Regions from separate parts of the Streptomyces sp. NBC_01260 genome, predicted to be linked through region 2. Evidence: riboswitches for the same ligand, from Rfam matches in the RefSeq annotation. Region 2 holds a riboswitch; each other region holds the start of a gene.
What was found. Region 2 has a riboswitch for cobalamin ahead of OG322_RS36095 (ABC transporter substrate-binding protein). Riboswitches for the same ligand answer to the same signal wherever they lie in the genome.
Positions count from the first base shown of each region.

Region 1: linked by a shared signal. The riboswitch ahead of OG322_RS11010 (ribonucleoside-diphosphate reductase subunit alpha) and the one ahead of OG322_RS36095 (ABC transporter substrate-binding protein) in region 2 are both predicted to bind cobalamin.
Region 3: linked by a shared signal. The riboswitch ahead of OG322_RS02070 (hypothetical protein) and the one ahead of OG322_RS36095 (ABC transporter substrate-binding protein) in region 2 are both predicted to bind cobalamin.

Region 1 covers NZ_CP108464.1:2,574,798-2,582,209, reverse strand. Annotated here, with positions in the region: gene OG322_RS11025 (helix-turn-helix domain-containing protein) at 1-266, opposite strand, end outside; gene OG322_RS11020 (hypothetical protein) at 348-560, shown strand; gene OG322_RS11015 (ribonucleotide-diphosphate reductase subunit beta) at 557-1,573, opposite strand; gene OG322_RS11010 (ribonucleoside-diphosphate reductase subunit alpha) at 1,573-3,996, opposite strand; cobalamin riboswitch at 4,139-4,262, opposite strand; gene OG322_RS11005 (GNAT family N-acetyltransferase) at 4,328-4,840, opposite strand; gene mctP (monocarboxylate uptake permease MctP) at 4,985-6,613, opposite strand; gene OG322_RS10995 (DUF3311 domain-containing protein) at 6,610-6,864, opposite strand; gene OG322_RS10990 (GntR family transcriptional regulator) at 7,126-7,412, opposite strand, start outside.
Region 2 covers NZ_CP108464.1:8,111,013-8,118,424, reverse strand. Annotated here, with positions in the region: gene OG322_RS36110 (PRC and DUF2382 domain-containing protein) at 1-741, shown strand, start outside; gene OG322_RS36105 (ABC transporter ATP-binding protein) at 841-1,629, opposite strand; gene OG322_RS36100 (FecCD family ABC transporter permease) at 1,626-2,717, opposite strand; gene OG322_RS36095 (ABC transporter substrate-binding protein) at 2,714-3,781, opposite strand; cobalamin riboswitch at 3,818-4,005, opposite strand; gene OG322_RS36090 (beta-ketoacyl-[acyl-carrier-protein] synthase family protein) at 4,081-5,304, opposite strand; gene OG322_RS36085 (acyl carrier protein) at 5,301-5,561, opposite strand; gene OG322_RS36080 (acyl-CoA dehydrogenase family protein) at 5,828-7,412, opposite strand, start outside.
Region 3 covers NZ_CP108464.1:458,347-465,758, forward strand. Annotated here, with positions in the region: gene OG322_RS02065 (prenyltransferase/squalene oxidase repeat-containing protein) at 1-1,854, opposite strand, end outside; cobalamin riboswitch at 2,051-2,120, opposite strand; cobalamin riboswitch at 2,224-2,351, shown strand; gene OG322_RS02070 (hypothetical protein) at 2,459-3,871, shown strand; gene OG322_RS02075 (hypothetical protein) at 3,940-4,095, shown strand; gene zwf (glucose-6-phosphate dehydrogenase) at 4,171-5,565, opposite strand; gene OG322_RS02085 (helix-turn-helix domain-containing protein) at 6,125-6,364, opposite strand; gene OG322_RS02090 (ScbR family autoregulator-binding transcription factor) at 6,517-7,146, opposite strand.

The sequences.
Region 1 (7,412 bases), 5.5 Mb from region 2:
ACCTCCTCGGGGTACTCCCGGTCCATGAAGTGGCTGCCGGCCGGTACGGCGATGAGGTCGGCCTCCTCCAGCCGGTCGAGCCCGTACGGGGTGCTGATGGTGAACCCGGCGTGGGTCTGCAGCACGGGGCCCTCGGCGGAGACCACCGCGAAGTCGTGCACCGGCAGGCCCTCGTCGCTGCGGTCGAGCCCGAACACCTCGCAGAGCACGCCGAGTTCGAAGGGGTGGACCTCGTCGAGGAGCAGGGCGGCGACATTCTTCAGCATCTCCCCAGTGTGGCAGGAATTCGATGTCTTATGACAGTCCTGCCACTGACGGATTCTGCTCGACCGGACGACAGTAGAGGCATGAACACATTCCTGAACCTCCTGGGTATATCCGCTGTTTTCGCACTCGTCCTGCTCCCGGCGCTGATCGGGATCGCCCGCGAGCGCCGCATCGACCGCGAGCTCCGGGAGGCGGAACGGGGCCGGAGAGCCGACCCGCCGCGAACGGCGGACGCCGCGCGGCCGGTGAAGGCCGCACGGCGTCCGTACGTCAGGAGCTGGGCGAGGATCTAGAACTCGTCGTCGAAGCCGACCGTGCCCTCGACCGCCACCTGATACGCCGACGGGCGGCGCTCGAAGAAGTTCGTCAGCTCCTGGACGCCCTGGAGCTCCATGAACGAGAACGGGTTCTGCGATCCGTACACCGCGGGGAAACCCAGCCGGGCGAGCCGCTGGTCGGCGACACACTCCAGGTACTCGCGCATCGACTCGGTGTTCATGCCCGGCAGGCCCTCACCGCACAGGTCGCGGCCGAACTGGAGCTCCGCCTCGACGGCCTCCTTCAGCATGTCGGTGACCTGCTGCTGGAGGGCGTCGTCGAAGAGCTCCGGCTCCTCCTTGCGGACGGTGTCCACGACCTCGAAGGCGAAGCTCATGTGCATGGTCTCGTCACGGAAGACCCAGTTCGTCCCGGTGGCGAGGCCGTGCAGCAGGCCGCGCGAGCGGAACCAGTAGACGTACGCGAACGCGCCGTAGAAGAACAGCCCCTCGATGCACGCCGCGAAGCAGATCAGGTTCAGCAGGAAACGGCGGCGGTCGGCCTTGGTCTCCAGCCGGTCGATCTTCTCGACCGAGTCCATCCACTTGAAGCAGAACTGCGCCTTCTCACGGATCGAGGGGATCTCCTCGACCGCGTCGAACGCGGCCGCCCGGTCGTCCGGATCGGGCAGATAGGTGTCGAGCAGCGTCAGATAGAACTGGACGTGCACGGCCTCCTCGAAGAGCTGCCGCGACAGGTACAGCCGCGCCTCGGGGGAGTTGATGTGCTTGTACAGCGTCAGCACGAGGTTGTTGGAGACGATCGAGTCGCCGGTCGCGAAGAACGCGACGAGCCGGCCGATCATGTGCTGCTCGCCCGGCGACAGCTTGGCGAGGTCGGAGACGTCGGAGTGGAGGTCGACCTCCTCCACCGTCCAGGTGTTCTTGATCGCGTCCCGGTAGCGCTCGTAGAAGTCCGGGTAGCGCATGGGCCGCAGGGTCAGTTCGAAGCCCGGGTCGAGCAGGTTCTTGGTCTCGTTGGAGCTCATTACTGGCAGGCCTCGCAGGACTCGGGGTTTTCCAGGGAGCAGGCGATCGCGTCCGCGTCGGGCGCGGCCGCCTGCTGTACGGGAATGGGGGCGGCGGCGGTCTGGCCGGACGCGGCACGGGCGATCCGGGTCGCCGGGCGCGAGCGCAGGTAGTACGTCGTCTTCAGCCCCTGCTTCCAGGCGTACGCGTACATCGAGGAGAGCTTGCCGATCGTCGGCGTCTCCAGGAACAGGTTCAGCGACTGGCTCTGGTCGAGGAACGGCGTACGGGCCGCCGCCATGTCGATCAGTCCGCGCTGCGGGATCTCCCACGCCGTGCGGTACAGCGCCCGCACGTCCTCCGGGATCCAGGCGAAGCCCTGCACCGAACCGCTCGCCTCGCGCAGCGCCTCACGGGACCGCGCGTCCCACACGCCGAGCTTCTTCAGCTCGTCGACGAGGTAGGCGTTGACCTGGAGGAACTCACCGCTGAGCGTCTCGCGCTTGAAGAGGTTGGATACCTGCGGCTCGATGCACTCGTAGACGCCCGCGATCGAGGCGATCGTCGCCGTCGGCGCGATGGCGAGCAGCAGCGAATTGCGCATGCCCGTCGTCGCGACCCGGGCGCGCAGCGCGTCCCAGCGCTCCGGCCAGTTCAGCTCGGTGTCGTAGTGGTCCGGGTGCAGCACACCGCGGGCGGCCCGCGTCTCGGACCAGGCGGGGAGCGGACCCGACCGCTCGGCGAGGTCGCAGGACGCCTCGTACGCGGCGAGCATGATCCGCTCGGAGATCTTCGTCGACAGGGCCCGTGCCTCGGCTGAGTCGAACGGCAGGCGCAGCTGGAAGAAGACGTCCTGAAGGCCCATCGCGCCCAGGCCCACCGGCCGCCAGCGGGCGTTGGAGCGGCCCGCCTGCTCGGTCGGGTAGAAGTTGATGTCGACGACCCGGTCGAGGAAGGTCACGGCGGTACGGACGGTGGCGTCCAGACGCTCCCAGTCGATGGTGCCGTCGGCGACGAACGCGCCGAGGTTGACCGAACCCAGGTTGCACACGGCCGTCTCGCCGTCGTCGGTGACTTCGAGGATCTCCGTGCACAGGTTCGAGGAGTGCACGACGCGACCGGGCTCGGCGGTCTGGTTCGCGGTCCGGTTGGAGGCGTCCTTGAACGTCATCCAGCCCTGGCCGGTCTGCGCGAGCGTCCGCATCATCCGGCCGTACAGCTCACGGGCCGGCATCGTCTTGCGGGCCAGGCCCTTGGCCTCGGCCGCCCGGTACGCGGCGTCGAACGCGTCGCCCCACAGGTCGACCAGTTCGGGCACGTCGGCCGGGGAGAACAGCGACCAGGTGCCGTCCGCGTCGACCCGGCGCATGAACTCGTCCGGGATCCAGTGCGCCAGGTTGAGGTTGTGCGTGCGCCGCTGGTCCTCACCGGTGTTGTCGCGCAGCTCCAGGAACTCCTCGATGTCCGCGTGCCAGGTCTCCAGGTAGACCGCGGCCGCGCCCTTGCGCCGGCCGCCCTGGTTCACCGCGGCGACGGAGGCGTCCAGCGTCTTCAGGAACGGCACGATGCCGTTGGAGTGCCCGTTGGTGCCCCGGATCAGCGAACCGCGGGCGCGGATACGGGAGTACGAGAGGCCGATGCCGCCCGCGTGCTTGGACAGCCGCGCCACCTGGTGGTAGCGGTCGTAGATCGAGTCCAGCTCGTCCAGCGGCGAGTCCAGCAGATAGCAGGAGGACATCTGCGGGTGCCGGGTGCCGGAGTTGAAGAGCGTGGGGGAGGAGGGCAGGTAGTCCAGCCGGCTCATCAGCCGGTACAGCGCGGCGACCTCGTCCAGGGCGCGCTCGGAGTTGTCCTCGGCGAGCCCGGCGGCGACGCGCAGCATGAAGTGCTGCGGGGTCTCGACGACCTGGCGGGTGAGCGGGTGGCGCAGCAGATAGCGGCTGTGCAGGGTGCGCAGCCCGAAGTAGCCGAAGCGGTCGTCGGCGCCGTCGGCGAGGGCCTGTGCCACCAGCGCGTCGAGAGCGGCCGCGTGGAGCGTCACGAACTCGGCGGTGCGCTCCGCGATCAGACCCTCGCGGTGTCCGACGGAGACCGACGCGGAGAAGGACGTCGCGCCCTGCCCGGCCGCCTCGTCCGCGATGGTGCGGGTGAGGAGGCGGGCGGCGAGCCGGGAGTAGGCGGGGTCCTCGGAGATCAGGCCCGCGGCGGCCTCGGTGGCCAGCGAGCGCAGCTCGGCCTCGTCCGACCGGGCGTTGCGGCCGCGCAGTGCGGCGCCGGCGACGCGTCCGGGGTCGGTGTCGGGCAGATCCGCGGTGAGGTCGGTGAGGGTCCGCAGCAACGCGGTTCCCGGTCCGTCCTTCGCGGGTGCTGCGGACCGGTCCGTTCCGAAATCGGCTGCTTCGGACTCGGCCGCTGAAACCGGATCGGCTGGCGCGATGGTCACGTGGTGCTCTCCCTCGCTCGGCTCTGGGCCGGCGGGGGAACGGGGGCAGCCGGGCGGAGCCGGGCCCTGGGCGGGGCAGCACTCCGTGCGGCGTCCACCGGCCCATCCACGAGGCCCGGACGTCTGGGCATCCGGATCGGTCGAGCCGGATGCGCTGTCGGCAGGTCCTCGGACTCACGGGTGCACAAAAGCGCACCGAACACACCGTTGCGGGACAGTTCCGGATTCGCACCGGATTTCCCTGCGGCGACAGCGAGCACGAGCATACATGTGGGGGCAGTCGGATGCGGCAGCCCCCATATGTTGTGTCGCGCCACCTAACGGCGGGATGTCATGACTTCGGCGGGAGGTCCAGGCGGTACGTCAGCAGCGAGAGCCCGTCGATGGGATACCAGTCCCTTTCGGGGGTCCGCACGAAGCCGAGGCGCCCGTAGATCCTATGGGCGCCGTGCATGGCCGGCTGCGTCGACAGGGCGATCCCCGTGACCCCCGCGGTGGCCCGTGCGCGGTCGATACAGGCCCGGACGAGCGCCTCGCCCGCCCCGGCCCCGCGGGTCTCGCGGGAGACCGCGAGCATCCGGAACTCGGCCTCGTCCGCGGCCGCGATGTCCGCCCACCGGTTCCCCGGCGGGGCGTACGTCACGCCGCCCAGCACCCGCCCCCGCGCGTCCGCCGCGACGAGCACCTCGGCCTCGGCGGCCCGCCGGGCGACGTCCCGCAGCTGCACCAGATACGGATCGTCGGCGCCGAAGTCCAGCAGCCCGTCGCCGAGATAGGCCTCGGCGGTGATCTGGCCGAGGACCGCGTGCTCGGCCGGCTCGACCGGCCTGATCGTTATGTCCATGCGCGGAAGTCTGCCGCACGCCGCGGGCCCGGTCGCGGGAATTGCCGGGCACGCCCGGTCCCCGCGTCCGGCACGCGGAAGGGCCGCCGCGCCTTCCGGAGGGAGGATGCGACGGCCCGTACGTCCCGCGCGGGTGCTCCGCGGTCAGTGACCGCCCGGCGCCCCGGCCGTGGCCGGCGGGAGCTCCGCCTTCACGCCCGGGTCGCCCGCGTCCGCGGTGTAGTCGTCGGGAGAGGTCTCGTCGACCCCGGCGGGCGCCTTCACGGCGTTCAGGACGAAGGTGAGGACGACGGTGACCACGACGTTCAGCACGAACGCCGTCAGGCCGATGTAGCCGATCTCACCGATGCCCGGGATCTCCTTGGACGAGCCGCCGAAGTGCGCCTGGGTGGGGCTGGCGACCCCGTAGGCGGCGGCCGTGCCGTAGACCATGCCGACCGCCCAGCCCGCGAGGAGGGCCCAGCGGTGGAACCACCGGGTGAACAGGCCGCCGACCAGGGACGGCATCGTCTGGAGGATCCAGATCCCGCCGAGCAGCTGGAAGTTGATCGCGACCGTCTTGTCCATGGTGAGGACGAAGGCGAGCGCGCCGACCTTCACCAGCAGCGACACCAGCTTGGAGACCCTGGTCTCCTGCGCGGGGGTCGCGTCGGGCTTCAGGAAGTCCTTGTAGATGTTCCGGGTGAACAGGTTCGCCGCCGCGATCGACATGATCGCCGCGGGGACCAGTGCGCCGATGCCGATGGCGGCGAAGGCCACCCCCGCGAACCAGTCGGGGAACATGTCCTCGAAGAGCTGCGGGATCGCCAGCTGGCCGTTGTCCACCTTGACCCCGGCGGCGATCGCCATGAAGCCGAGCAGCGCGAGCAGTCCCAGCATCAGCGAGTACAGCGGCAGGATCGTGGTGTTGCGGCGGATCACGTTGCGGCTGCGGCTGGAGAGCGTCGCCGTGATCGAGTGCGGGTACATGAAGAGCGCCAGCGCCGAGCCCAACGCCAGTGTGGCGTAACCCCACTGGCCGTTCACGCCGGGTGCGAGCGCGCCGGTCGGCTTGCCTCCCGGCGGGCCCGCGAACTTCTCCTGGGCGGCGGCGAAGATGTCGTCGAAGCCGCCGAGCTTGATCGGGATGTAGATGATCGCCACGGCGATGACGAGGTAGATCAGCCCGTCCTTGACGAACGCGATCAGCGCGGGCGCGCGCAGGCCCGAGGAGTACGTGTACGCGGCGAGCACCGCGAACGCGATCAGCAGCGGCAGGTCCTTGATGAACCAGTGGGTGTTCTCCCCGCCGCCGACGCCCATCACGTCGAGCACCGCCTGGATGCCGACGAGTTGGAGCGCGATGTACGGCATGGTGGCGAGGATGCCGGTGACGGCGACGGCGAGCGAGAGCCCCTTGGAGCCGAACCGGCCGCGGACGAAGTCCGAGGTGGTGACGTAGCCGTGCTTGTGCGACACCGACCACAGACGCGGCAGGAAGGTGAAGATCAGCGGGTACACCAGGATGGTGTAGGGGACCGCGAAGAAGCCGGCCGCGCCGGCCGCGTAGACAGCCGCGGGTACGGCGACGAAGGTGTACGCGGTGTAGAGGTCGCCGCCGAGCAGGAACCAGGTGACCCAGGTGCCGAACGACCGTCCGCCCAGGCCCCATTCGTCGAGGCTGGCCTCGTTCTCGGCCTTGCGCCACCGGGCTGCCATGAAGCCGACGACCGTGACGGCCAGGAAGAAGAAGATGAAGACGCCGAGCGCGACGCCGTTCACGCCGTCCTTCATACCGACGCACCCCCCTTGCGGGCGCGCTGGTCACGCTGCCACAGCTTGTACGCGGTCATCGTGAGCGCGGTCGAGATCAGCACCCAGAGCATCTGGTACCAGTAGAAGAACGGGATGCCGATGAAGGTCGGGTCGATCTTGGCGTACGAACTCACCCAGAGCATCGCCACGAACGGCGCGATGAGGCAGAGGGCGATGACCACCCGTACGGGTGTGACGGTGGGTGGCTTTCCTTCTGGGTCTGCTGGCATTGCGGCGACTCCGTCCCCTCGCTGATCACCTGTCGTAATGCGCAGGAAATCTAGGCGAGGGTTCCGGCCAGCGTCACCCCCTGTCCGCATTGCGGTCCGGCAACGGTAGTCCGGCCGGGAGCGGACAGCCGGAACGACTCCCGGCGCAGCAGAGGTGGTCGAGACCAATGGCGGTACGGAAGGGCTGTCCGGAGAGCGGGAAGCCCCCGCGGGGGCGGCTCCACGGGGGCTGTTCGGGTGCTGCGCCGGGACGGTGCCCGGTCAGTCCAGTGGACGCTTCAGACGCGCCACGAACTTGTAGCGGTCGCCGCGGTAGACGGAACGGACCCACTCGACCGGCTCGCCCTGCTCGTCCAGCGAGTGCCGGGACAGCATCAGCATCGGCAGCCCCACGTCCGTACCGAGCAGTCCGGCCTCGCTCGGGGTGGCGAGGGAGGTCTCGATGGTCTCCTCGGCCTCGGCCAGCCGTACGTCGTACACCTCGGCCAGGGCCGTGTAGAGAGAGGTGTACTTCACCAGCGAGCGCCGCAGCGCGGGGAAGCGTTTGG
Region 2 (7,412 bases):
TACCGGCACTACGGCCTGAGCAAGAACACCGGCGGCAAGCTCACCGGGCGTACCGGGACCGCCGGCACGGCCGGTGCGCCGACCACGTCCGGGACCGGCACCATGGGCGCGGCCGGAGCGGGCGCGGCCGCCGGGGCAGGAGCCGGGGCCATGGGCGCCAACGCCTCCGCCACGCGCAAGGCGACGGCCGGCACCACCGGCGCCGCAGCGGGCGCCGGCACGGGCAAACACCGGGACACCGAGACCTCCGGCACGGCCCGGCCGCTGGTCGGAGCCGGAGCGGGCTCCGAACGGTCCGCGTCCACCGACCTGGGCGGCAAGGAGGAACTCATCCGCTCCGAGGAGCAGCTGCGCATCGGCACCGAGGAGTACGAGAGCGGCAGGGCGCGCCTGCACAAGTACGTCGTCACCGAGAACGTCACCAGGACCGTGCCGGTGATGCACGAAGAGGTACGCGTGGTGCGCGAGCCGCTCCAGCCCGGCGACAAGGCGGCAGGGCACGGGAACATCAACGAGCAGGATGTGGAGGTCACCCTGCATGCCGAGCGCGCCACGATGCGGAAGGAGACCGTGCCGGTCGAGCGGGTGCGGATGGAAACGAAGAAGGTGACCGAACAGAAGGAAGTCTCCGCGGAACTGCGCAAGGAGCAGATCGACTACGCGGACGGCCTGACCAAGGACGGCAAGGACATAGGCGGCAAGGACATGGGCGGCGAGTTCGGTCAGGGACGGCGCCGCTGAACCCCGCGCACCGCGCCGGACCAGCCGTACCGGACAGGAGCGAGGGGCGGACCCGCACCACGGGGTCCGCCCTCTCGTGCCGCTGCCTGACCCCTCGGGTCAGGGCCGCCCCGGACAAAAACGCACCGAGGGCCGCCCCTGGGGGCCGTCGGGTGTCACGACGGCCCTGACCCGGTAGACCTCGGCGATGAGCTCCTGGGTGATCACCTCGGCCGGGGACCCGCCCGCGACCACCCGGCCCCCGTTCATCACCACGATCCGGTCGCAGAACATCGCGGCCAGATTGAGGTCGTGCAGCGCGATGACAGCCGTCAGCGGCAGCGAGGTGACCAGGGACAGCAGTTCCAGCTGGTGCTGGACGTCCAGGTGGTTCGTCGGTTCGTCCAGCAGCAGTTCGCGCGGCTGCTGGGCCAGCGCGCGGGCGATCTGGACCCGCTGGCGCTCGCCGCCCGAGAGGGTGTGCCAGGACTGGTCCCGGCGGCCGGTGAGACCGGTCCGCTCCAGCGCCTCGCCCACCGCGGCCTCGTCCGCCGCTGTCGCCGCCGACCAGGCGCGTCGGTGCGGGATGCGGCCGAGGCGTACGACGTCCACGACGCTCAGCTCGACCTGGGTGAGGGAGTGCTGGTCCACCACCGCGACCCTCCGGGCCACCGTGCGGCGGCCGATCCTGGCCAGCGGGTCGTCGTCGAGGGTGACCGTGCCGGCGTCCGGGGCGAGTACTCCGGCCAGTATCCGCAGCAGGGTCGACTTGCCCGAGCCGTTCGGGCCGATCAGCCCGACGGTGGCACCGGGCGGCGAAGTCAGTGAGACCCCGTCCAGGATGAGACGGCCGCCCGCCTCCCGGCTGACTCTGTCGGCCCGCAGCCCGCTGCGGGCGGGCGGGGTCACGCGGACCGCCGGGTGCGGTAGAGGACGAGGACGAAGGCCGGCACCCCGATCAGGGCGGTGACGACGCCCACCGGAACCTCCTGCGGATCGAGGACGGTGCGCGCGAGGGTGTCGACCCAGACCAGGAAAACGGCCCCGGCCAGCGCGGTGACCGGCAGCAGTCTGCGATGCCCGGAACCGGTGAGCGCACGGGCCGCGTGCGGCAGCACCAGGCCGACGAAGCCGATGGCACCGGCCGAGCTGACCAGTGCGGCGGTCAGCAGCGCGGTTGTGCAGAGCAGCACGATCCGGGTGCGCCCGACATGGACACCCAGGGTGGCGGCCGCGTCCTGGCCGAAGGCGAAGGCATCGAGCGTACGGGCATGGCCCAGGCAGATCAGCAGCGTCACGGCCAGCACGGCGGAGCAGGTCCACACATCGGTCCAGCCGACGCCGCCGAGTGAACCCAGAAGCCAGAACAGCACCCCGCGGGTCTGCTCGGCGTCGGCGGCGGTCATCACGACGAAGGAGGTGAGCGCGGAGAACAGCTGCATGGCCGCGACCCCGGACAGGACCACCCGGTCGGTGCTGCCGCCGAGGGTGTGGCTGAGCAGCAGGACCAGCGCGAAGGAGCACAGCGCCCCGATGAACGCACCGGCCGACAGGGACACCGCTCCCCCGCCGACCCCGAGGACGACGACCACGACCGCGCCGGTCGACGCCCCGGAGGAGACACCGAGGACGAACGGGTCGGCGAGCGGGTTGCGCAGCAGCGACTGCATGACGGTGCCGCAGACCGCGAGCCCGGCACCGCAGACGGCGGCGAGCAGCGTCCTGGGCATGCGCAGGTTCCAGATGATGCCGTCCCGGATCGGGCTGAGCGGCGACTCCCCGAGCCCGAGGTGGGCCGCGACCGTGTCCCGGACGTCGTTGACGGAGATCCTGGCCGGACCGATGGTGACGGCCACCGCGACGGACAGGACGAGCAGCAGGAGCCCGCCGGCCCACAGGAGTCCGCTGCGGATGCCCCGGATGCCGGGACGCCCGCCCTCACCGGCATGGGTGAGCGCGCGCTCACTCACCTTCGCGGCCTGTTCGGTGTCCGTCACCCCGCGAGCCCGAACGTACGCAGCCCGGCGGCGACGCGCTCCACGCCCTCGACCGTACGGATCGACGGGTTCATGGCCTGGCCGCTGAGCAGCACGTAGCGCTTGTGCCGTACGGCGTCCATGTTCTTCGTGGCGGGGTTGGACTCCAGGAACGCGATCTTCCGCGAGGCGCTCTCGGCGGTCTCCGACTTGCGGGTCAGATCGCCGATGACCAGCACGTCCGGGTTGCGGTCGGCGACCGTCTCCCAGTTGATCTGCGGCCATTCCTCATGGGTGTCGTCGAAGACGTTCTTCGCGCCGAGCTCACCGGTGATGACGCCGGGTGCTCCGCAACAGCCCGCCAGGTACGGGGACTCGGAGTTGGCGAACCAGTACATCAGGGTGGCGCCGGAGGCGTCGACGCCGTCGGTGGCCTTGCGCACCCGGGCACGCAGCTCCGCCACGAGCTTCTCGCCCCGCTCCGGGACACCGAACACCTGGGCAAGGTCGCGTACTTCACGGTAGACGCTGTCCATGGTCAGCGCTCCGGTCCGGACCCCGTCGCCGTCCTTGCTGTTGTCCTTGGCGGTGCAGTCGGCGGGCGAGACGTAGGTGGGGACGCCCAGCTTCTCGAACTGCTCGCGTGGGGCGACGCCGCCCTTGGCGAGCGTCGACTCGAAGGACGCGCTGACGAAGTCGGGCTCCTGGTCCAGGACCTTCTCCGAGGAGGGACGGTTCTCGGAGATCCTCGGGACGCCGGCGTTGGCCTTCTCCAGGCCCTTCATCACCGGGTCGGTCCAGGTGGCGGTGGCGGCCAGCCGGTCGGCGAGGCCGAGCGAGAGCAGGATCTCGGTGGACCCCTGGTCGACCGGGACGGCACGGCGCGGGGCCGCCTCCACGGTGACGGTGCGCCCGCAGTTCTTCAGGGTCACCGGATAGCCGTCGGCCCCGGTGGACTTGGCTGCGGAGCTGTCCCCGCCACCACCACAGGCTGTCAGCAGGACTGTCCCCGCCATGAGCAGGGCGGCGGAGCGGGCGTGGCCGGCTATGGGCGGCACGAAGTACCTCGGCGTCTCTGGGCCCATGCGCGGGGCCCGGTGTACGGAGTTCCGCGACCCGGTGCCGGACCGCGGGTGCCAGCAGGTCTTCGGACTCGGGTTCGTACGGTCGGGACGCCTTCCCGGGAACCCATGGGTCTCCCAGTGGCTGTTGGCCCCGCCCGTCCCCCTCACCGCTGCGCGTCAGTTCCGGATTCGCACCGGATTCCCTGACCCCTACGTGGAGTTCGACTGGCCCAGGCACGCTACCACGAGCCTCTGCGCAGCTCAGCGGCGGTGCGGCCGGTGGAATGGGCGGGCCCCCGCCTGTTCCACCGGCCCGGTCGCTATGGGCGCAGGAGCGCGACCACGGCGTTGTGTCCACCGAATCCGAACGAGTGGCTGACGGCACGCCGGACGGGCAGCGCCAGCGGCTGCTTGATGACGCAGTCGATGTCGAACCCGGGCGCGGGCGCGTCCAGGTTGGCGACCGGCGGGATGATTCCGCGCTGGAGTGTGAGGATCGTCAGCCCCGCCTCGATCGCTCCGGCCGCGCCCATGCAGTGGCCCAGTACGCCCTTGGGCGCGGTGACGGGCGGCCGGTGCGGGAAGACCCGGCCGATGAGGGCGGCTTCGGCCGCGTCGTTGCGCGGGGTGGCCGTACCGTGCGCGTTGATGTGTTCGACGTCCGCGGCGTGCCAGCCCGCGTCGCGCAGCGCGGCCTCGACGGCGGCCTGGGCGACCCGGCCGTCGGGGTGCGGGCTGGTGGGGTGGTGGGCGTCGGTGGTGGCGCCGGTGCCCGCGAGCAGCGCGCGCGGCTCGGCGCCCCGGGCCTCGGCGTCGGCGGCGCGCTCCAGCACCATGACGGCGGCGCCCTCGCCCATGACGAGCCCGGCCCGGTCGGCCGAGAAGGGCCGGCTGAGCCGGGACAGGTCCCCGTCCGCGCGGGCGGCCGCGCCGGATCTGGCGAATCCGGTCATGGCGATCGGGAAGAGGGTCGATTCGGTGGCTCCCGCGATCGCCAGGTCGCACTGCCCGGTGACGAGCAGGTCCCGGGCCACGGACAGTGCGGTGATCCCGGACGAGCAGGCGGTGCAGGGCGCCAGGCTGGGGCCCGTGGCGCCCATCTCGATCGCGATCTCGGCCGCGGGCATGTTCGGGATGGTGAGCAGGATCCCGGACGGCGAGGTCGCCTCGGGCCCGCGCCGTTCCAGCACCAGTGCCTGATCGGTGAGACCGGCGGAGCCGCCGCTGCTGGTACCGACGACGACCGCGACCCGGCTGCCGTCCCAGCCTCCCGGGTCGACTCCCGCGTCGGCGACCGCCTCCCGTGCGGCGAGTACGGCGAATTTGGCGTACCTGCCCATGCGGTAGGCCGTGCGGCGGCCGATCGCGGCGTCCAGGTCGATGCCGTCGACCGTGCAGGCGAAGTCGATCGCGCACCCTGCGAGTGCGGGGACGGTGCGGGCCGGGCTGACCCCGGCGCACACACCGTCCCAGGTGGACTCGGTGTCGTTGCCGACCGGGGTGATCATTCCCAGACCGGTGACGGCGATGGCCGGCGTCGTCATCGGGCGTTGCCCACCGGTGCCTGGCCGCCGGCCGACGCCCGGAGGAACTCCGTGAGCCCGGCGAGGCTGGTGTCCCTGTGCAGGGTGCCCGGGTCCAGCTCGACGCCGACGGCCTCCCTCATGACGACGGCGAACTCGGCGACTGCCAGGGAGTCCATGTCCAGGCTGTCCATCGTGGATTCCGGGAGAATCTCGGCCACGGGCACCCTGAAGGTACGGCTGAGTACCTCGGTGATCGTGGGGTGAATCGCGCTCATGGTCTTCCTCTCCATCATGCCCGTCCGGCGGGGGTGTCCGGAGCGCTGCCTCTCACGCCCCGACGCCGAAGTAACTGAGCAGCGTCCGTCCAGTTACGCCTTGCGGCGAACCGATTCGCCTCCGCGGGGCCGCTCCCCCGGGCACCACCGCGACAACACGGCCGCGGTGCCCCAGAAGGCCAGGAGTACGACACCGACTCCGAGGCCCTGTGCCGCCGCGGCCGCACGGCGCAGCCGCACGGGTGTTCCCTGCTCCGTCCCGGCCGTCATCGATCCCCCGCGGGTACCTGCCTCTCGCCCGTGTGCCAGGACGCCTCCAGGTCGTCGTACGCCTCCGCGTAGCGGGCTCCCGCGATGGGCCAGTCGGCGAGCAGTTCCGCCGGCAGCGCGAAGGAGCCGGCGAGTTCCGGCAGGTGGACCGCGACGGCGGCGACGAGCTGCTCGGTGGCCTCCGTCAGCCCTTCGACCTGGTCGGCCGTGAGGTGACCGGCGACGAGCAGGTCCCCGCTGTTGCGTTCGACCCAGCGCAGCGCGAACAGCCGGGCCAGTTCGGTCAGCCGCTCGCGGGCAGGCCCCTCGGGCAGGCCCTCGACCGCGTCCGCGTACGCGTCGGCCGCCTGCCGGTAGGCGTGCGCCTCGACGCCTCGCAGCGCGGGCCCGGACCCCGTGTTCCACCGCTTCAGCGGGCCACCGTGCGGGGCCCGTGCCATGCGTGCGCGGGAGCGGGCGAACTGGATCCGCTCCACCTGGGCCAGGAGCCGGCCGAGGTAGCGCAGATCGTTCAGGTCGCCGTCCGGCCGGCCGGACGCGGTGCCCCACGCGTCCAATGCCTCGGGCATCGCTGAGATGACCATCTCGGCCGCCGCCTTGGCGTGGATGGCCAGGTTGTCGCCCTCGGCGGTGATGGCGCCCTCCACCGCGGTGACGAGTTCGGTCATTCCGTTGTTCTCCAGCAGTCCCTGGGCTCCGCACCGTTCCCGGCATTCGACGATCACGGACCGGGCCTGCCAGGTGATCCAGCCCTTGGCGATGTCGACCAGCTGCCCGGCCGCCGCGCGCTCCGCCGCCGGGCCGCGCACCGCGGCCTCCCAGCGGTCGAGGACCCGTCGGTGCAGCAGGCTCATCGCGAAGACGGTGGCCATGGCCCCGGCCAGCGGGCCGTGGTGGCTGCGGTGGGCCATCACCGGCAACGGCGGCAGCGCACGGCCCCCGGAGACATACCGGTGGCCGGAGTAGCGGACCGCGATGGCAAGGGTGGCCCGGGCGGAGCCGACCGCACTGGCGCTCATGCAGATGCGGCCCGTGGTGACGCGGCCGATGGAGGCGAGGAATCGGCGTCTGCGGCCGGCGGTGCCGCTGCGGAACACCCCGTCGTCGCCGACCCGCCCCTGCTGGCCGCCGAGCAGTGCCTCGCGCCCCACGAATACCTGGTCGAAGGAGGTCAGACAGTGGTCCACGGGACTGCCCAGCCGTGCCGGAAGCCTGCGGATCCGTACCCCGGGCAGGGCCTGCGACGAGTCGGTGAGCGGCACCAGCAGCAGGAAGACCCCGTGGTCGGCTCCCTCGACGAGGAGCCGGGCGGCGACGAGTCCCGACTTGGGGCCGCCGGCCCGGCTGGTGTTGGGCATGAACTTCTGCGCGCCCAGGTGCGGCGTGTGCAGCACGAATCCGTCCCGGGCACGGTCGTAGGTGGCCGTCGTCTCGACCGCGGCGGCGTCATTGCCGTGCGCCACCTCCGTACAGAGGAAGGTCCCGATGCGCCGCATCGCGAGGAAGTCCGACAGATCGCGGGACCGGTCGGCGTCGTGGTCCAGCAGACTGCCGAGGAAGAGGTTGTAGTGGATTCCCGCG
Region 3 (7,412 bases), 7.7 Mb from region 2:
GGAGCGCGGATCGCGCCCGACGGCCTCGGCCAGCAGTGCCGCCTTGCCGATGGACCCGCCGAGCGCGTACTTCGTCCCGGTCAGGGTCCAGTCCTGAAGGGTCCGTCCGTCGCCGTCCTTACCGCCCTTGTCGAGGAAGTCGATGATGCCGCGCAGCTTGTCGTTGTCCAGGCCGGTGGCCGCGAGTGCGTACGCCCCGTCGATGGTGAGGCCGAAATCCGCGCGAGGTGATGCGGCGCCGGAGACGTAGTACTGGCCCTGCTTGAGGTTGGACGAACGGGTGAGGTAGGCGACCCCCTTCTTCAGGTCCGGGCCTTCGCCGGCCGGGAGCGTCGGGTCGCTCGTGGGCGGCTGTGTGGTGGGCGGCTCTGTCGTCGGCGGGTCGGTGGGCTCCGTCTTCTTCGTCGTCAGCTGGAAGAGATCGGTGCCCGCGCCGGCCAGCATCGCGGGCGCGGTCGGGTAGAGGGCCGCGTCCGTGGCCCCCTCTTCGAACCCGAAGCCGCCACCGTCCAGTTGCTGACGGGAGAGCCAGGAGACGGCGGCGTCGGCCTGCACGGTGTCATCGAGGCTGCGAAGGGCCTGCGCCGCGTAGCCCGTGGCGTAGATGCTGCCGGTCGTGGCGCCGGTGTAGCCGGGGAACGAACCGTCCTCGCGCTGTGCCTTCTTCAGGTAGACGCGGGCGTTGCCCACCGCGGTGTCCCGGCCACCCGCCTGCTGCAGGGCGAGGGCAACGAGGCCGGTCGTGGCGGGGTCCCCGTCGCAGTTTTCGCCGGGCCTGATCAGGATGCTGGTGATCCCGCCGTCGTCGCACTGGAGTTGGGTCAGCCGCTCGACGGTCGCGGCCGGGGGTACGGCGCCGGCGCGCAGCACGGCGAGTACGGCGAGGGCCTGGCCGTCGGCGTACGCGGCGTTACGGAAGTCGCCCTTGGCGGTGCAGCCGGGCGTGGGGCTGCCCGAGTCGGGGCCCGCGGCGCAGACGTTGTCGACGAGGTCGGCGATCAGGTCGTGGCCGCCGAAGTGGTGCGGGTCGGCCTCCGTGGCCTCGGCCAGCAGGGCTAGGCGGGCGGCAGCCGTCGCGTCGGGAGCCTGGTCCTTGCCCGCCGGATACGCGTAGTCGTCGGTGTGGGCGGCGAGAAACGCGGTGACCTTGTCGAGCGTGACGCTGTCGCTGTCCGCGGCGGCCAAGGCGTAGGCGGCCTCGGTGGTCAGCAGGTAGTTGGCGGTGTCGGCGCCGTCGTCCACGACGCGTTCACCGTCTGTGAGTGCGCCCTCGACCCAGGCCGCTGCGGCGGGCACGTTGATCTCGCCTGCCGGGACCGTCGGTGTGCCGCCGGGGTCGGGGCTCTCGGTGCCGCCGCCTCCGGCGCGTACCTCGTCGGGGGTGAAGGCCGGCTTGCCGGTGGTGCCCCCGATGTCCGTGCCGCCGTACACCCAGGCGTCGACGTCGCCGTCCTTGGGCTTGCGGTCCATGGCCCCGTACTGGCTGTAGGTCCACTTGTTCTGGCCCGGCGAGGCGAGCCAGTACGACCAGTAGGCCGTGGCCGGCGGGGTCAGCACGCAGGACTCGGTGTCCGTGGTCGGGTACTGGGTGCCCGAGCCGAGACCGATACGGCAGATGAAGGCCGGGCCGTCGTGCTGGGTGCCCTCCGTGGTGAAACCCGCCTCGTGCAGGAGTTCGTACCCTGTGGTGGGTGTCGCGTCGCAGCCACGCTCGACCCCGCCCCCGAACGGGCCGAAGTCGACAGCGACGATCGCGCCCTTGGAAGGCGTGCAGGCGTCGAGGGGATCAGCCTGCGCCGGGGTCACCGCGACAAACGTCATAGACATGGCAAGCAACAGGAACGCTACGGACATCAAGGACAGAAGCGTTCTGGCCCCCGCCTGCCGCTCTCTTCGCTGTGCGGTCTTCACCACGGCCCCCTCGTTCGGTGTCCGAAGGGACAGGAACGTGGCTGTGGAGCCGTCACCGCGCACGACGTACCGTGGGGCGGCAGGCTGGTCGACCACGCCGTAGTCCGCGACGGCGTTTCTCGCTGAAGATCAAGCTCCAGGCATTCCGGCTCGCCCGGCAGTGCCGGGCCTACGGTTGCGGGTCAGCGCCGGAATCAGACCGGCTTCCCCTGGAACTCAGTGCGTATCAGCCGGATTGCAGCACGCATGTACACGACCCGTCAAGACATGGCCACGGGTGAAGAAGAGCGCTTCACGGGGTGTCTGGCGGGAGCAGACCGACTGGGGTAGCGTCCTGGGCTGCCAGATGGGGGAACCCGGTGAGACTCCGGGGCTGACGCGCAGCGGTAATGGAACGGCTGAGGGCCGTTCCGAGCCCGAATGCCCATACGGCGATGCACCACAGGAAGCCGGTCCACGCGTTCGGGCGGCGGCCCTGCCCGCTGCTGCCCGCCGACCGGTCGGGGCGTGGGTACGGTCTGCGCGCCCCTCATCCCAGGAGCAGGCCATGTCCCGTCACTTGATCCCACGCCGCCTCGCGTTCACGGCGGCCGCCTCCATCGGGGCCTTCTGCCTCAGCGTGCTGCCCGCGGCGGCAACGGCCACGCCCGCGCAGATCGCCACCTCGAAGACCAACGGCGTCACCTACCTCAAGTCCCTCCAGGCCGCCGACGGTTCCTACGCGGGAGCCGGGCTGTCGAACGAGTGGGCGTTCAGCGCGCTCGCCGCCGCGGGCACCGCTGTCGTCGATGTCACACCGGGAGGCGATGCCACGAAGAACGCGAGATCCGTGTACCGCACCCTTCTCTCCACAACGAGTTGGCCTTCCACGACACCCGTGGTCACGGACTACGAGCGGGCGGCTCTCAACGCCTACGCGGCCGGCATCGACCCCTCCCGGGTCTCCGCGTCCCGCAACCTCATCGGTGACATCTACAGCTATTGGCAGACATCCGAGCCGGGCTACTTCGGACCCTCGGCCAACTTCAACGGCACCGTGTTCGCCGCACTCGCCCTCGGCGGCGCCAAGACACAGGCAGGGGCCCAGCGCATACCCCAGGCCCTGCGCGATTCCCTGATCACGCGCGTCCGCGCCAACCAGCACAACGACGGCGGCTGGAACTACAGCAAGGCGGAAGGCGACCCGAGTCAGCTCGGCGCGACCAGCGACATCGACATGACCGGGGCCGCCATGGCCGCGCTCTGCGTCTCCGGGGTACCGAACACCGACACGGACATCGCCCAGGCCAAGGCGTTCCTCAAGAGCAAGCTGGTGCCCGGCAGCGGTGCGTTCAATGCCATGTTCGGCGTCAACACCGATTCCAACGGCTGGGCCGTCTCGGGCCTCAACGCCTGCGGCATCAACGCGCAGACCGGCGACTTCCTCACCTCCGCGGGCAAGACGCCGGTGGACTTTCTCATCGCCCAGCAGTTCAACCCCGGCGGCGGCTTCAAGTACCTGCCCAGCGACACAGCCCCCGCGGCCTATGCATCGATCGACGGCCTGCGCGCTGTCGCCGGCGGCGGCTTCACCTCCACTCCCCCGGTGCCGACGACCAGCGGCGCCACACAGTGGGTAGCGCAGGGAACGCTCACCTCGGGCACGGCCACGAAGCTCGCCCTGACCGTGGACGACGGCGCGGGGAACCTGAAGGTCTGCTCCGTCGCCCTCACACCCACGGGAACCACGACCACCCTCGGGACAGTCCTGGACGCGGCCACCGGCGCGGCCACCCCGTCCGGCTGCGTGACCGCCGTGACCCCGTCGTCGGGCACCGGCACGATCACCACTGTCAACGGCAAGGCCAACAGCGGGTCCAACACCTGGAAGGCCAGCGTCGACGGCTCCGCGTTCGCCTCCGCCAGCCGGAGCAAGGTGATCAACGCGGGCGACACCATCGCCCTGCGCTGGGGCGCCTGAGCCTCCGGCGCGACGGCGACCTGAGCTACCTGCAGTTCACCGACGAGGGACGCGAACTGCTGGCGAAGGTGCTCCCCGGCCATGTCGCGGTCGTCCAGAAGGGCATGTTCGACGCACTGGACGAGCCCCGGACCGAGGCGCTGGCCGATGCCCTCGGCGCCGTCCGTGACCGGCTCCGCACGCTGACGCCGTCCTCCGCCGAACGCCGCCGCAGCCGCGGCTGAACCACCCGCCCGCGGGCGCCACCGTGTCCGCCCCCGCCGGCCGCCGCCCCTGGGCGCCGGGCGGGTGCAAGGCCGTCAGGCGTCGGCGTGCGGCAGCCAACGGCCATCGGTCGTCAGGCGTTCGGCCTGTTCGGGGCCGCTGCCGCCCGGTTCGTACGGCAGAGGAGCCGTGCCGGGGTCGAGGATGTCGCCGACGATGCGCCAGCTCTCCTCGACGAGGTCCATCCGGGTGAAACGGCGGGGATCCCCGGCGAGGGCGTCGGCGAGGACGTACTCGTAGGCGGTCACGTTGTCGCCGCTCAGGCCGGTGAAGTCCACGGCCGCGGTGACCGGCTCCACCTGGGAGGGGTCGCCGGGGCGCTGGACGAACAGGTGGAAGGAGGCGCCGGGGCGGGGGCTGATCCTCAGGCGTACCAGGTCGGGAGTCGCGTCCTGGGTGCAGGCCGTGTGGTAGTAGCGCGGGGTCGGCCGGTGGAACTCGACAACGATCTCGGTCGCCGTCCTGGCAAGGGCCTTGCCCGTCCGGATGGTGAACGGAACGCCGGCCCAGCGGTCCGTGTCGACCCAGGTCCGCAACGCGGCATAGGTCTCGGTCCGCGACTGCGGCCGCACCCCCGGCACGTCCAGGTATCCCGCGTACTGGCCGAGTACGCAGTCCTCGGGGAGCACGGTGCGCACGGCCTTCAGCGCCCGTACCCGCTCGTTGAGGATGTCCTGGGCGGAGCCCGTGCGCGGTGCCTCCATCACGAAGTACGCCAGCATCTGCAGCAGATGGTTCTGCACGACGTCGCGCAGGGCGCCGGTGCTGTCGTAGAAGCCGCCGCGGTCCTCGACGCCGAAGTCCTCGGCCAGGGTGATCTGCACACTGCGCATCAGCGGACGCTGGAGTACCCCGCTGAGCATCGTGTTGGCGAAGCGGAACGCGAGCAGGTTCTCCACCGCGTCCTTCCCCAGGAAGTGGTCGACCCGCAGCAGCCGCTCGTCGGGAAAGTGCCGGGTCAGGTCCGCCTGAAGGGCGCGTGCGGAGGCCAGGTCCTGACCGAAGGGCTTCTCCACAGCCAGCCGTGCTTCACCGTTCAGTCCCGCCTGGGCCAGGCGTTCGGCAGCACGCGCGTACAGGTTGGGCGGGATGGCCAGGTAGTGGACCAGGATGCGGCAGCCGTCGGCCTGTTCCGCGATGGACCGGAAGCTCCCGGGGTCGTCGTAGTCGATGGTGGCAAGCCGCAGCGCACCGGCGAAGCGGGCGAAGTCGCCCTCGTCGAAGGGACCGTGGTCGGCGACGCTGTCGTGGGCGTGCGCGCGCAGTCGCTCCAGCGTCCAGCCGCCGTGGGTGACACCGACGACCCGCTCGGGGAGGAAGCCCCGGAGCGAGAGCCGGAAGAGGGCGGGCAGCAGCATCTTCTTGGCCAGGTCGCCGGTGATCCCGAACAGGACCAGTGCGTCACCGCGTCCCGGTGTGGTGCTGGTCATGGCGTGTTGCCTCCGCGTTCCGGGGGGCCTCGCCTGCCGCAATCCGCCCGCGCGGCGGCAGGCCCCGGCTGGCTGTCCCGGCTCCCAGTGTGGTCAAGGGGGAAGGGACTGTCGCGCGGTGCGCGTCGGCGTTGCGCCATCCGTGACGCGTGGGCCCTCAGTGCGAGGGGCGGCCGTCTGCCGCTCGACAGTGGTTCCGCCCGCCTCGCGGGGCCGCGTTCATCGACACGCCGGACTGTAATCTGTTGCAGACTGGAAACATATTGCCTTGGCCCAGCGCAGGGCGCGGACGCCAAGGTGCGCGAGGAGTTCGGCGAGGTGGCCGCAGGCGGCGGGGCTGCTCAGGGTCTTCTTGTCGCTGGGCCACGGGTCGAGCGGGAGGGCGTCCAGGTCGCCCGACGGCGCGACTGCGTGCGGCGCGTACGGGGCCGCCGGTGTCACGTTCGATGACGTACGGGCCGGTCGACAGTCTGAGAGTCTCCGACCGGTGCGGCTGCAGCCCGAACGCCTGCCAGATCCGTGACCCCGACGACTGCGACAGGCCTCGCCTCCTTCGCCATCACCCAGGTCGATCAGTGTGTGTTGCACTCGCCGGGGTGGGCTCCAACGTCTTCGTGACCGCCGGGGCGACTTGCTCGTCCGTCACCGTCCCCGGCCCACCAGGACGCGGCATGTCGCCCAGGCCGGCAATCCGGCACTGGACGAACCGAGACCGGCAACGGCCCACCGCCTGAGGTGTGGAACCGAGCCGGGCCGCCACATCCTTGTTCGAGGCGCCCTCGGTACAAGCCAGGATGATCCGGCATCACAAACCCCACGCCTGCATCGTGGAACGACGCCGCACCCACCCCTACAGCGCAGCCCGTTCCGCATCCGACGGTCTTGACTCGGCCTTCGGCCGACCGGGCGGCGCCATGGGGCCAGCCCGTACGTCTGAACAGAACCCCTGGCTCACAACGAGACGCGAGCCCGCGCACGGGCAAGCAGAGCGGCCGGGTCCGGGTCCGCCTGCAGGGACTTCAGTATCAGCAGCCACCACTGGTCCAACTGCTCCCTCCAGCCCCGCCCGCCCGGCAGATCATCGGTCAGCACACAGAGACCGAAGAACGCGCACACGAGCGTCACAGCCGCGGCCGACGGCTCGACCCCTGCCGCGAGTTCACCTCTCATGCGGGCCTGAGTCAGGAGCCTGGTGGCAGCCGACGCCCAGGTATTGAACGGCGTGGGCAGGGCGGCCTCGATGCCGTGGCGTTCCGCCCACAGCCGCGCGCCCGCGCGGGCCACGACGTCCTCACTGAGGGACCGTGCGACACCGAAGCTGAGGACGACCAGTTTCTCAAGCGGAGGAATACCGGGCGTGGCATAGAGGGCGGCGAGTTGCGGCCAGGTGGCGAACTGCTCGCGCACCACCGCCAGCGCAAGCTTCTCCTTGCTGTAGTAATGGAAATAGATGGCCCCACTGGTCTTTCCCGAGTGATCACTTATGTCATTGACACTCGTTCCCGCATATCCCCGTTCGACAAATAGATGTGCTGCTGATTCCAGCAGCACTCTGCGGGTCGCACGCGCCCTTTCCTGCACTTCAGTTCCACCTTCGCTCAAATGTACTAGCGCCACGACAGGAGAGTTCAAACCCTCCCCACGGAGGGCACAGTCGCATCGCGCGAAGATCTTATTATTCGTCGCCTGCGCGCGGGCGGGGGAATATTCACACAATCCATCACCCCGCAGAGCGGGATCGTTCGCCAGGGCGTGGCAAATCCGCCCCGAACAACACTGCCGCAGCACCTCCTGCCAGGCATGTTGATGGCCTCACGGGTGCTACGGCCTCACTCGTCACCCCGCAC